2 regions of the Stenotrophomonas sp. CFBP8980 genome follow, and region 1 is predicted to be linked to the other one. Evidence: riboswitches for the same ligand, from Rfam matches in the RefSeq annotation. Region 1 holds a riboswitch; the other holds the start of a gene.
The links. Region 1 has a riboswitch for glycine ahead of SOM47_RS02870 (trimeric intracellular cation channel family protein). Riboswitches for the same ligand answer to the same signal wherever they lie in the genome.
Positions count from the first base shown of each region.

Region 1 (4,385 bases):
CCGTCTTCCAGTCCGTCGATGCCTTCCACCACCACCTTTTCGCCGGCCTTCAGGCCACTGCGCACGGATACGCGCGTGCCGTCGGCCGGGCCCAGCACCACGTCGCGGCGCTGTGCCTTGTCGTCCTTGTCGATCACGTGCACGTAGTTGCCCTTGCTGCCGAACTGCACCGCGGCATCGGGGATCACCACCGCATCCTGCGCACCCAGCTGCAGCCGGATGTTGACGAACTGGTTGGGGAACAGTGCGTCGTCGGCGTTGGCGAACTGTGCACGCAGCTTCAGCGTGCCGGTGGCGGTATCGATCACGTTGTCCACGCTGGACAGTTCACCACGGCCCAGTTCGGCGCGTTCTTCGCGGTCCCAGGCCTGCACGGCCAAGACGGGCTGGCTGCGCACGGCGCCCAGCAGGGCAGGCAGTTCCGGTTCGGGCACGGTGAACAGCACGCTGATCGGCGCGGTCTGCGCCAGCGTCACCAGGCCGTCGGCATCGCTGCTGCGGATCAGGTTGCCGACATCCACGCGGCGCAGGCCGACGCGTCCACTCACCGGCGCGGTGATGCGGGTGTACTGCAGCTGCAGCTTCGCTTCATCCACGGTGGCCTGGTCGCTCAAGCGGCGGCCCTGCAGCTGGCGCACCTTGCTCTGCTGGTCGCTCAGCTCCTGCCCGGAAACATAGTTCTGTGCCTGCAGTTCGCCGAAGCGCCGAAGCTGGCGTTCGGCGTTTTCCAGTTCGGCCAGGTTCTGCTGCTGGGTGCCTTGGGCCTGCGCCAGTCGGACCTCGTACGGCCGCGGATCGATCTGCGCCAGCAGGTCGCCGGCATTCACGTGCTGGCCTTCGTTGAAATGCAGTTTCAGCAGTTCGCCATCCACGCGGCTGCGCACCACCACGCTGTGCAGCGGGGTCACCGTGCCGATCGCCTTCAGCCGCAGCTGCAGCGGTTCTGCGCTGGCGCGGGCGATGCGTACCGGGGTCGGCTTGCGGCCGCCCGCATCGTCTGCCACTACGTCGGCGCGCGGCCATGCCCACCATGCCAGCAGCACCGCAAGCACGATGACGGAAGCTGCCAGCAGCAGCGTGCGGTGACGGCGGGGGCGCGACGGTGGGTCAAGCGGCATGGGTCATCCTGCACCCTGCGATGGCGCAGGGAAGTGCTGCGCCAGGATCATCACTGCAGGCCTGGCAACGTGGGGAGGGTTGTCTGGCGGGGCCGCAGAAGCAGCGTGGCTGGATGCCGCCGCTCGCGCGACGGGCCTCCATGGTAGCCAATTGCGCGGCAGGTTTCCGCATGACCTTGGTCATGGTAGTGACGGCCAGCGGCCGTCACTACTCGTCTCAGTGCACTTCGTCGTGGTAAACAAACTTCGGCATTTCCCAGCGATAGTGGATCGCCAGCAGGCGCAGTGCGAAGCCGCCGGCCAGGCAGCACAGGATGGCGGTGTTGTCGGCCACGTTCCAGTGCAGAAGCGACAGGTAGGACGCGCCGGTCAGCAGCGAAATGATCGCGTACAACTCCTTCTGGAAAATCAGCGGCACTTCGTTGCACAGGATGTCGCGCAGCACACCACCGAAGGCACCGGTCAGCATGCCCGCGATCAACACGATCGGCGTGGCATGGCCACCATCGCGGGCGATCGCGCACCCGATCAGGGTGAAGGCGATCAGGCCCAGCCCGTCCAGCACCAGGAAGGTGCGGCGGAAGTGGTGCATCCAGCGCGCCACCCAGGTAGCGATCAGCGCGGCGCACACGGTGAAGCCGAGATACTCGGGGTGCTTCACCCAGGCCAACGGGTAGTGGCCAAGGATGATGTCGCGCAGCGATCCGCCGCCGAGGGCGGTGACGCAGGCGATCATCACCACGCCGAACAGGTCCATGCGGCGGCGGCCGGCGGACAGGGCGCCGGTCATGGCTTCGGCGGAAATGGCGATCAGGTAGATGATGGACAGCAACATGTGCAGGCTCCGGATGCGGTGGGGCCGGCCACGCGATACGCACCACCGATGCAGGCGCATCGACGAACGAAGGTGACCGGTGCCGCTCCCGCTGTCCTTTTGCCTGAGAGTTCAGCGGATGAGTCCGCGTGCCCCTTCGGCGGATCCTTGCGGATCTCTCTCCAGCTCGGCGATTGAGATACATGGTTGGTGGAATGCCATTCCACCGGCCTGAGCGATCATGGGAGCCTGCGCCTTCGGCGGGTGCCAGCGTGGCACCACTCTCCTGCATCCGGCACGTAGTGTAGCCGCTGGCGGCGGCTGGGCGATAATCGCGGCATGGCCCGCCCCGACACGCCCTGGTTCCTGTACCTGCTCGAATGCCGGGACGGCAGCTATTACGCGGGCATCAGCACCGATGTGCAGGCGCGCTTTGCCGCCCACCAGGCAGGCAAGGGCGCGCGCTATACCCGTGCGCGCCCACCGCTGCAGATCCTTGCGGTGCGCCAGTACCCGGACCGCGCCGAAGCCTCGCGTGCGGAGTGGCAGCTGAAAAAGCAGCCGCGTGCGCGCAAGCTGGCGTGGCTGACCGAAGCGCTGTAACACCGCCTTTCGTCCGCCGAGCATGGCTCGGCGCTACCACGGCAACCCCGGAGCGCCGAGCCACGGTCGGCGAGCGTAGCGGGTGTGCCGGTCACCCGCGCGGTGGGTCCTTCGGCGGTTTCACGTCGCCGAAAATGATCCGCGCGCTGCGCTGGTAGCTCCAGTACGCGACCGCCCAGTTCAGCAGCACCACCATCCGGTTGCGGAAGCCGATCAGGAAGAACACGTGGGCGGCCAGCCAGAACCACCACGCGAGCACGCCGGACAGCTGCAGTTTGCCCAGGTGCACGATCGCGGCCATGCGCCCGATGGTGGCCAGGTTGCCGTAGTCGGCGTATTTGAACGGACCCGGCGCCGGCTTGCCGTGCAGGCGCGCACGGACGGTGTCGGCCACGTGCTTGCCCATCTGCTTGGCGGCGGGCGCCACGCCGGGCACCGGCCGGCCATCGGCCTGGCTCAGGGCGGCCAGGTCACCGGCCACGAACAGTTCCGGGTGGCCGGGCAGGGTCAGGTCGGGCTCCACCAGCACGCGTCCAGCGCGGTCCAGCGGTGTGTCCAGCGTGGCGCCGAGCGGGCTTGCGGCCACGCCAGCGGCCCAGACCACGGTACGCGCGGGGACGAACTGCTCGCCCAGCTGGAAGCCCAGGCTGTCGATGGAGGTCACCGGTGTGCCGGTCAGTACCTCCACGCCCAGCTTTTCCAGCTGCCGGCGGGCCTTCAACGAAAGCACGTCCGGGAAGGTGGACAGCACGCGCGGCCCGGCTTCCACCAGCCGCACCTTGGCCGACGCCGGGTCGATGTGGCGGAACTCGTTGCGCAGGGTGTGGCGGGCGATTTCGGCCAGGGTGCCGGCCAGTTCCACGCCGGTGGGGCCGCCGCCGACCACCGCGAAGCTCAGCCAGGCGGCCTTCTTCTCCGGGTCCGGCTCGGCCTCGGCGCGCTCGAAAGCCAGCAACAGTTTGCGGCGCAAGGCAATGGCGTCGTCCAGGGTTTTCAGGCCGGGCGCATCCTTGGCCCATTCGTCATGGCCGAAGTAGGCGTGGGTGGCACCGCTGGCCAGCAGCAGGGTGTCGTACTCCAGCGATGTGCCATCCACCAGATGTACGCTGCGTGCCTGCTTGTCGATGCGGGTCACTTCGCCCAGGCGCACTTCCACGTTGCGCTGGTGGCCGAGGATATGCCGCAGCGGCGCGGCGATGTCCGGTGCCGACAGGCCGGCGGTGGCGACCTGGTACAGCAGCGGCTGGAACAGATGGTGGTTGCGGCGATCGACCAGGGTGATACGGATGCGCTCGCTGGCCAGGGCGCGGGCGGCCCAGAGGCCGGCGAAACCACCGCCGACGATGACCAGGTGGGGGGTGCGCTCGCGCGTCATTCGCGTGGCTCCAGTAGGGGGGCGTTGGGATGATCGCATGTCACACGGGCTGCTGCCGGTGTGGACCATACTGTCCGCACACCATCGTCAGCCTGGAGCAGGTATGTCCGAGCCGGAAAAGCGCATTGCCCTGTTGATCGACGCCGACAACGCACCCGCGTCGAAGATCGAAGAGGTGCTGGCCGAAGTGGCGCGGCACGGCGTGGCCAACGTCCGTCGCGCCTACGGCAACTGGAAAAGTCCCAGCCTGAAGGGCTGGGAAGCGGTGCTGCACGAGTACGCGATCCGTCCGATCCAGCAGTTCGCCTACAGCCGCGGCAAGAACGCGTCTGACATGGCGATGGTGATCGATGCGATGGACCTGCTGTACGCCCGCAACCTGGATGGATTCGCCATCGTGTCCAGCGATGCGGACTTCACTCCGCTGGTGATGCGCCTGCTCACCGACGGGGTCAAGGTGTATGGCTTCGGTGAG
Region 1 is NZ_JAXCXF010000001.1:645,397-649,781, forward strand. It holds gene SOM47_RS02865 (MdtA/MuxA family multidrug efflux RND transporter periplasmic adaptor subunit) at 1-1,118, opposite strand, end outside; gene SOM47_RS02870 (trimeric intracellular cation channel family protein) at 1,336-1,953, opposite strand; glycine riboswitch at 2,035-2,128, opposite strand; glycine riboswitch at 2,141-2,231, opposite strand; gene SOM47_RS02875 (GIY-YIG nuclease family protein) at 2,272-2,535, shown strand; gene SOM47_RS02880 (NAD(P)/FAD-dependent oxidoreductase) at 2,627-3,910, opposite strand; gene SOM47_RS02885 (NYN domain-containing protein) at 4,014-4,385, shown strand, end outside.

Region 2 (4,385 bases), on a different contig from region 1:
CGCCACGCGCGGACCTGCTTCACGGCGGCCCCTCGCCCGTGGCCACCCGCAGCGCCTGCTCAGCGCGCTCGCGCCGGTGTTCCCGATACCAGAACACGAAGCCCACCGCGAAGAAGGCCGCCTGGCCCAGCGCCAGCTGCAGCGGCGAATGGCTGAGCAGCGGCGACACCAGCCCGGCCACCAGAGTGCTGACCATCAGCTGCAGGAAGGCCTGCAATGACGAGGCCAGCCCGCGCTGGTGCGGATACATGTCCAGCACCGCCAGCGCCAGGATCGGGAAGATCAGCGCCATGCCCAGGCCACCGATGAAGATCGGCAGCACCGCCCACGGCAGCGCCAGCTGCGGGGCCATGGCAACGTAGCCGGTGTTCAGCACGGCCGAAACCGCACAGCAGATGAAGCCGATGCTGACCTGGCGCGTCGGCGTGGTACGGCCGGCCATGCGCCCGGACAGGAACGAACCGGCCGTCATGCCGCCGATGGTCGGGATGAACAGCCAGGCGAATCCGCCTTCGCCCAACCGCAGGTGCTGCATCACGAACATCGGCGCGGAGGCGATGTAGAGGAAGATGCCACCGAAGTTGATGCTGCCGGCCAGCGCCAACCGCATGAAGCGCGGGTTCGAGCCGATGCGCAGGTAGTCGCGCACCAGCCCGCGCGGCGACAGCGGCGTGCGCGCGTCGATCGGGTGGGTTTCCGGCAGGAAGCGCGCGGTAGCCACCAGCAGCAGCAGCGAGAACACCACCAGGAACCAGAAGATCAGCGGCCAGCCGGCACCGCTGAGCAGGATCCAGCCGCCGATGATCGGCGCGATGGCCGGCGCGATGCCGAAGATCATCGACACCTGGCTCATCAACCGCTGCGCATCGTGGCCGTGGTACAGGTCGCGGATCACCGCGCGGCCTACGATCATGCCGACGCCGGCCGACAGGCCCTGCAGCGCGCGGAACATCAGCAGCGTGGTCAGGTCGGTGGACAGCGCGCAGCCGACCGAGGCGCCCACGAACACCACCAGCCCGCCGAGGATCACCCTCTTGCGCCCCCAGGCATCGGAAAGGGGGCCGTGGGCCAGGCTCATCAGCCCATAGAACAGCAGGTAGACGCTGACGGTCTGCTGCACCGCTACTTCATCCACCCCGAGCCGCTGCGCCAACTGCGGAAATGCCGGGAAAATGGTGTCGATGGAGAACGGGCCGAACATCGCCAGGCCTGCAAGCAGCAGGGCCAGACGGCGGGTCGAAGGCGAGGCGGCAGTCATGGGAGCGTCCGGAGGATCCGCGCAGGCCATGCGCGGCGGGCGCCCGGTCCGGCCCAGGCAGGACAGGAAAGCGGCGCCGGATGAATACGAGAATGGCGCCATGATAGGCCGTTGTCCGGCCCATTACCATGCGATCCGCGCCGAATCCGTCCGGTGGGTCGCACCGCATTCAGCCGTGTGTATCGGCCCGCCGCGCCCCCGGCTTCCACGCGGGCCGCTATAATCGACGGGCAACAAGGTGGGAGAAGCAGGACACCGCTGCCGAAGGCGCAAACGCCCGTAATCGCTCAGGCCCGTGACCACCCGCATCAAAACTCTGGAGAGACCGGTTCGATCCGGCGCCGAAGGGGCACGAAGCCGCGCACACGCGCGCTTCCAAACTCTCAGGCAAAAGGACAGAGGGGCGCCCCGCAGGCTGCTGATCGGCAGCCTGCCCACGTGCGTGCCCTTTCCCGACGGATCCTTCGCCATGTCCCAGAACACCCCTTCGTTGCGCGAGCTTGAACACCACAACGCGTTCGTCGAGCGCCACATCGGCCCCAACGATGCGGAGATCGCGCAGATGCTGAGCGTGGTCGGCCATGCCTCGCTGGATGCGCTGACCGACGCCATCGTGCCAGCCCGGATCAAGTCGCCGGCGCCGCTGGCGCTGCCCGAATCGATCACCGAAGTGCAGGCACTGGCCAAGATCCGCGCCATCGCCGACCAGAACACCGTGCTGCGCAGCTTCATCGGACAGGGCTACTACGGCACCCACACGCCGAACGTCATCCTGCGCAACATCCTGGAAAATCCGGCGTGGTACACCGCCTACACCCCCTACCAGGCCGAGATTTCCCAGGGCCGCATGGAAGCGCTGATCAACTTCCAGACCCTGTGCGCGGACCTGACCGGCATGGAAATCGCCAACGCCTCGCTGCTGGACGAAGCCACTGCGGCGGCCGAAGCGATGACCCTGGCCAAGCGTTCGGCCAAGTCGAAGTCGGACACCTTCTTCGTGCATGACGCGGTGCATCCGCAGACGCTGGAACTGCTGCGCACCCGCGCCGAACCGCTGGGCATCGTGCTGCGCGTGGGTACCCCGGCCGAAGCGCTGGAAGCGGAGGCCTTCGGCCTGCTGCTGCAGTATCCGGACACCTTCGGCCAGGTGGCCGACCACAAAGCGCTGGTCGATGCCGTGCACGCCCGCGGCGGCCTGGTCGCGGTGGCGACCGATCTGCTCGCATTGACCCTGCTGGCCGCCCCCGGCGAATGGGGCGCGGACATCGTGGTCGGCAACAGCCAGCGCTTCGGCGTGCCGTTCGGCTTTGGTGGCCCGCATGCCGCCTTCATGGCCTGCCGCGATGCCTACAAGCGCTCGATGCCGGGCCGCCTGATCGGGGTCTCCATCGATGCACAGGGCAACCCCGCCTACCGCCTCACCCTGCAGACCCGCGAGCAGCACATCCGCCGCGAGAAGGCCACCTCCAACATCTGTACCGCCCAGGTGCTGCTGGCGGTGATGGCCTCGATGTATGCGGTGTACCACGGCCCGGACGGGCTGACCCGCATTGCACGCCGCACCCACCGCCTGGCCGCGATCCTGGCCGCTGCGCTGCGCAGCAACGGCGTGGCCGTCGGCAGCGACTTCTTCGATACGCTGCATGTCACCGGCATCGACGCCGCGGCCATCCACGGCGCCGCGCGCGCGGCCGGCTACAACCTGCGTGCCATCGACAGCAGCTCGGTCAGCATCAGCCTGGACGAGACCGCCACCCGCGAAGATGTGATCGCGCTGGCCGCGGTGTTCGGCGCACAGGCCGACGTGGATACGCTGGACAGCAGCACTGCCGACGCCATCCCTGCCGCCCTGGTCCGCCGCAGCGGATTCCTGACCCACCCGGTGTTCAACACCCACCACAGCGAGCACGAACTGCTGCGCTACCTGCGTTCGCTGGCCGACAAGGACCTGGCGATGGACCGCACGATGATCCCGCTGGGTTCGTGCACCATGAAGCTCAACGCCACCGCCGAAATGATCCCGGTGACCTGGCCGGAGTTCGGCAACATCCATCCGCTGGTGCCGGCCGACCAGGCCGTGGGCTACAAGGCGCTGATCGAAGGCCTGGAAGCGATGCTGGTGGAATGCACCGGCTACGACGCGGTCAGCCTGCAGCCCAATTCCGGCGCGCAGGGCGAATACGCCGGCCTGCTGGCAATCCGCGCGTATCACCGTTCGCGCGGCGATGACCATCGCGATATCTGCCTGATCCCGGATTCGGCGCACGGCACCAACCCGGCGTCGGCGCAGATGTGCGGCATGAAGGTCGTGGTCACCAAGACCGATGCAAACGGCAACGTCGATGTCGACGACATCCGCCGCAATGCGGAAAAGTACAGCGACCGCCTCGCCGCGCTGATGGTCACCTACCCGTCCACGCACGGCGTGTTCGAGGAAGAGATCGTGGAGATCTGCGAGATCATCCACCAGCACGGCGGCCAGGTGTACACCGATGGCGCCAACATGAACGCACTGGTCGGCGTGGCCAAGCCCGGCAAATGGGGCTCGGACGTGTCGCACCTGAACCTCCACAAGACCTTCTGCATCCCGCACGGCGGCGGTGGTCCCGGCGTGGGTCCCTGCGCGGTGAAGTCGCACCTGGCCCCGTTCCTGCCACGCGTGCTCGGTGGCGAAGGTGATGTCGGCATGGTCTCGGCGGCATCCTTCGGCAGCGCCTCGATCCTGCCGATCAGCTGGATGTACATCACGCTGATGGGCAGCGAAGGCCTGCGCAAGGCGACCCAGGTCGCCCTGCTCAACGCCAACTACATTGCCACCCGCCTGGCCCCGCACTTCAAGACCCTGTACACCGGCCGCAACGGGCTGGTGGCACATGAGTGCATCCTGGACGTGCGCCCGCTGGAAAAGACCAGCGGCATCGGCGCCGAGGACATCGCCAAGCGACTGATCGATTTCGGCTTCCACGCGCCGACGCTGAGTTTCCCGGTCGCCGGCACGTTGATGGTGGAGCCGACCGAAAGCGAATCCCAGCACGAGCTGGATCGCTTCATCGACGCGATGATCCAGATCCGCGAAGAGATCGCCGCGATCGAAGATGGCCGCCTGGAGCGTGAGGACAATCCGCTG
Region 2 is NZ_JAXCXF010000002.1:70,331-74,715, reverse strand. It holds gene SOM47_RS06365 (multidrug effflux MFS transporter) at 20-1,258, opposite strand; glycine riboswitch at 1,565-1,667, shown strand; gene gcvP (aminomethyl-transferring glycine dehydrogenase) at 1,728-4,385, shown strand, end outside.
Region 2: linked by a shared signal. The riboswitch ahead of gcvP (aminomethyl-transferring glycine dehydrogenase) and the one ahead of SOM47_RS02870 (trimeric intracellular cation channel family protein) in region 1 are both predicted to bind glycine.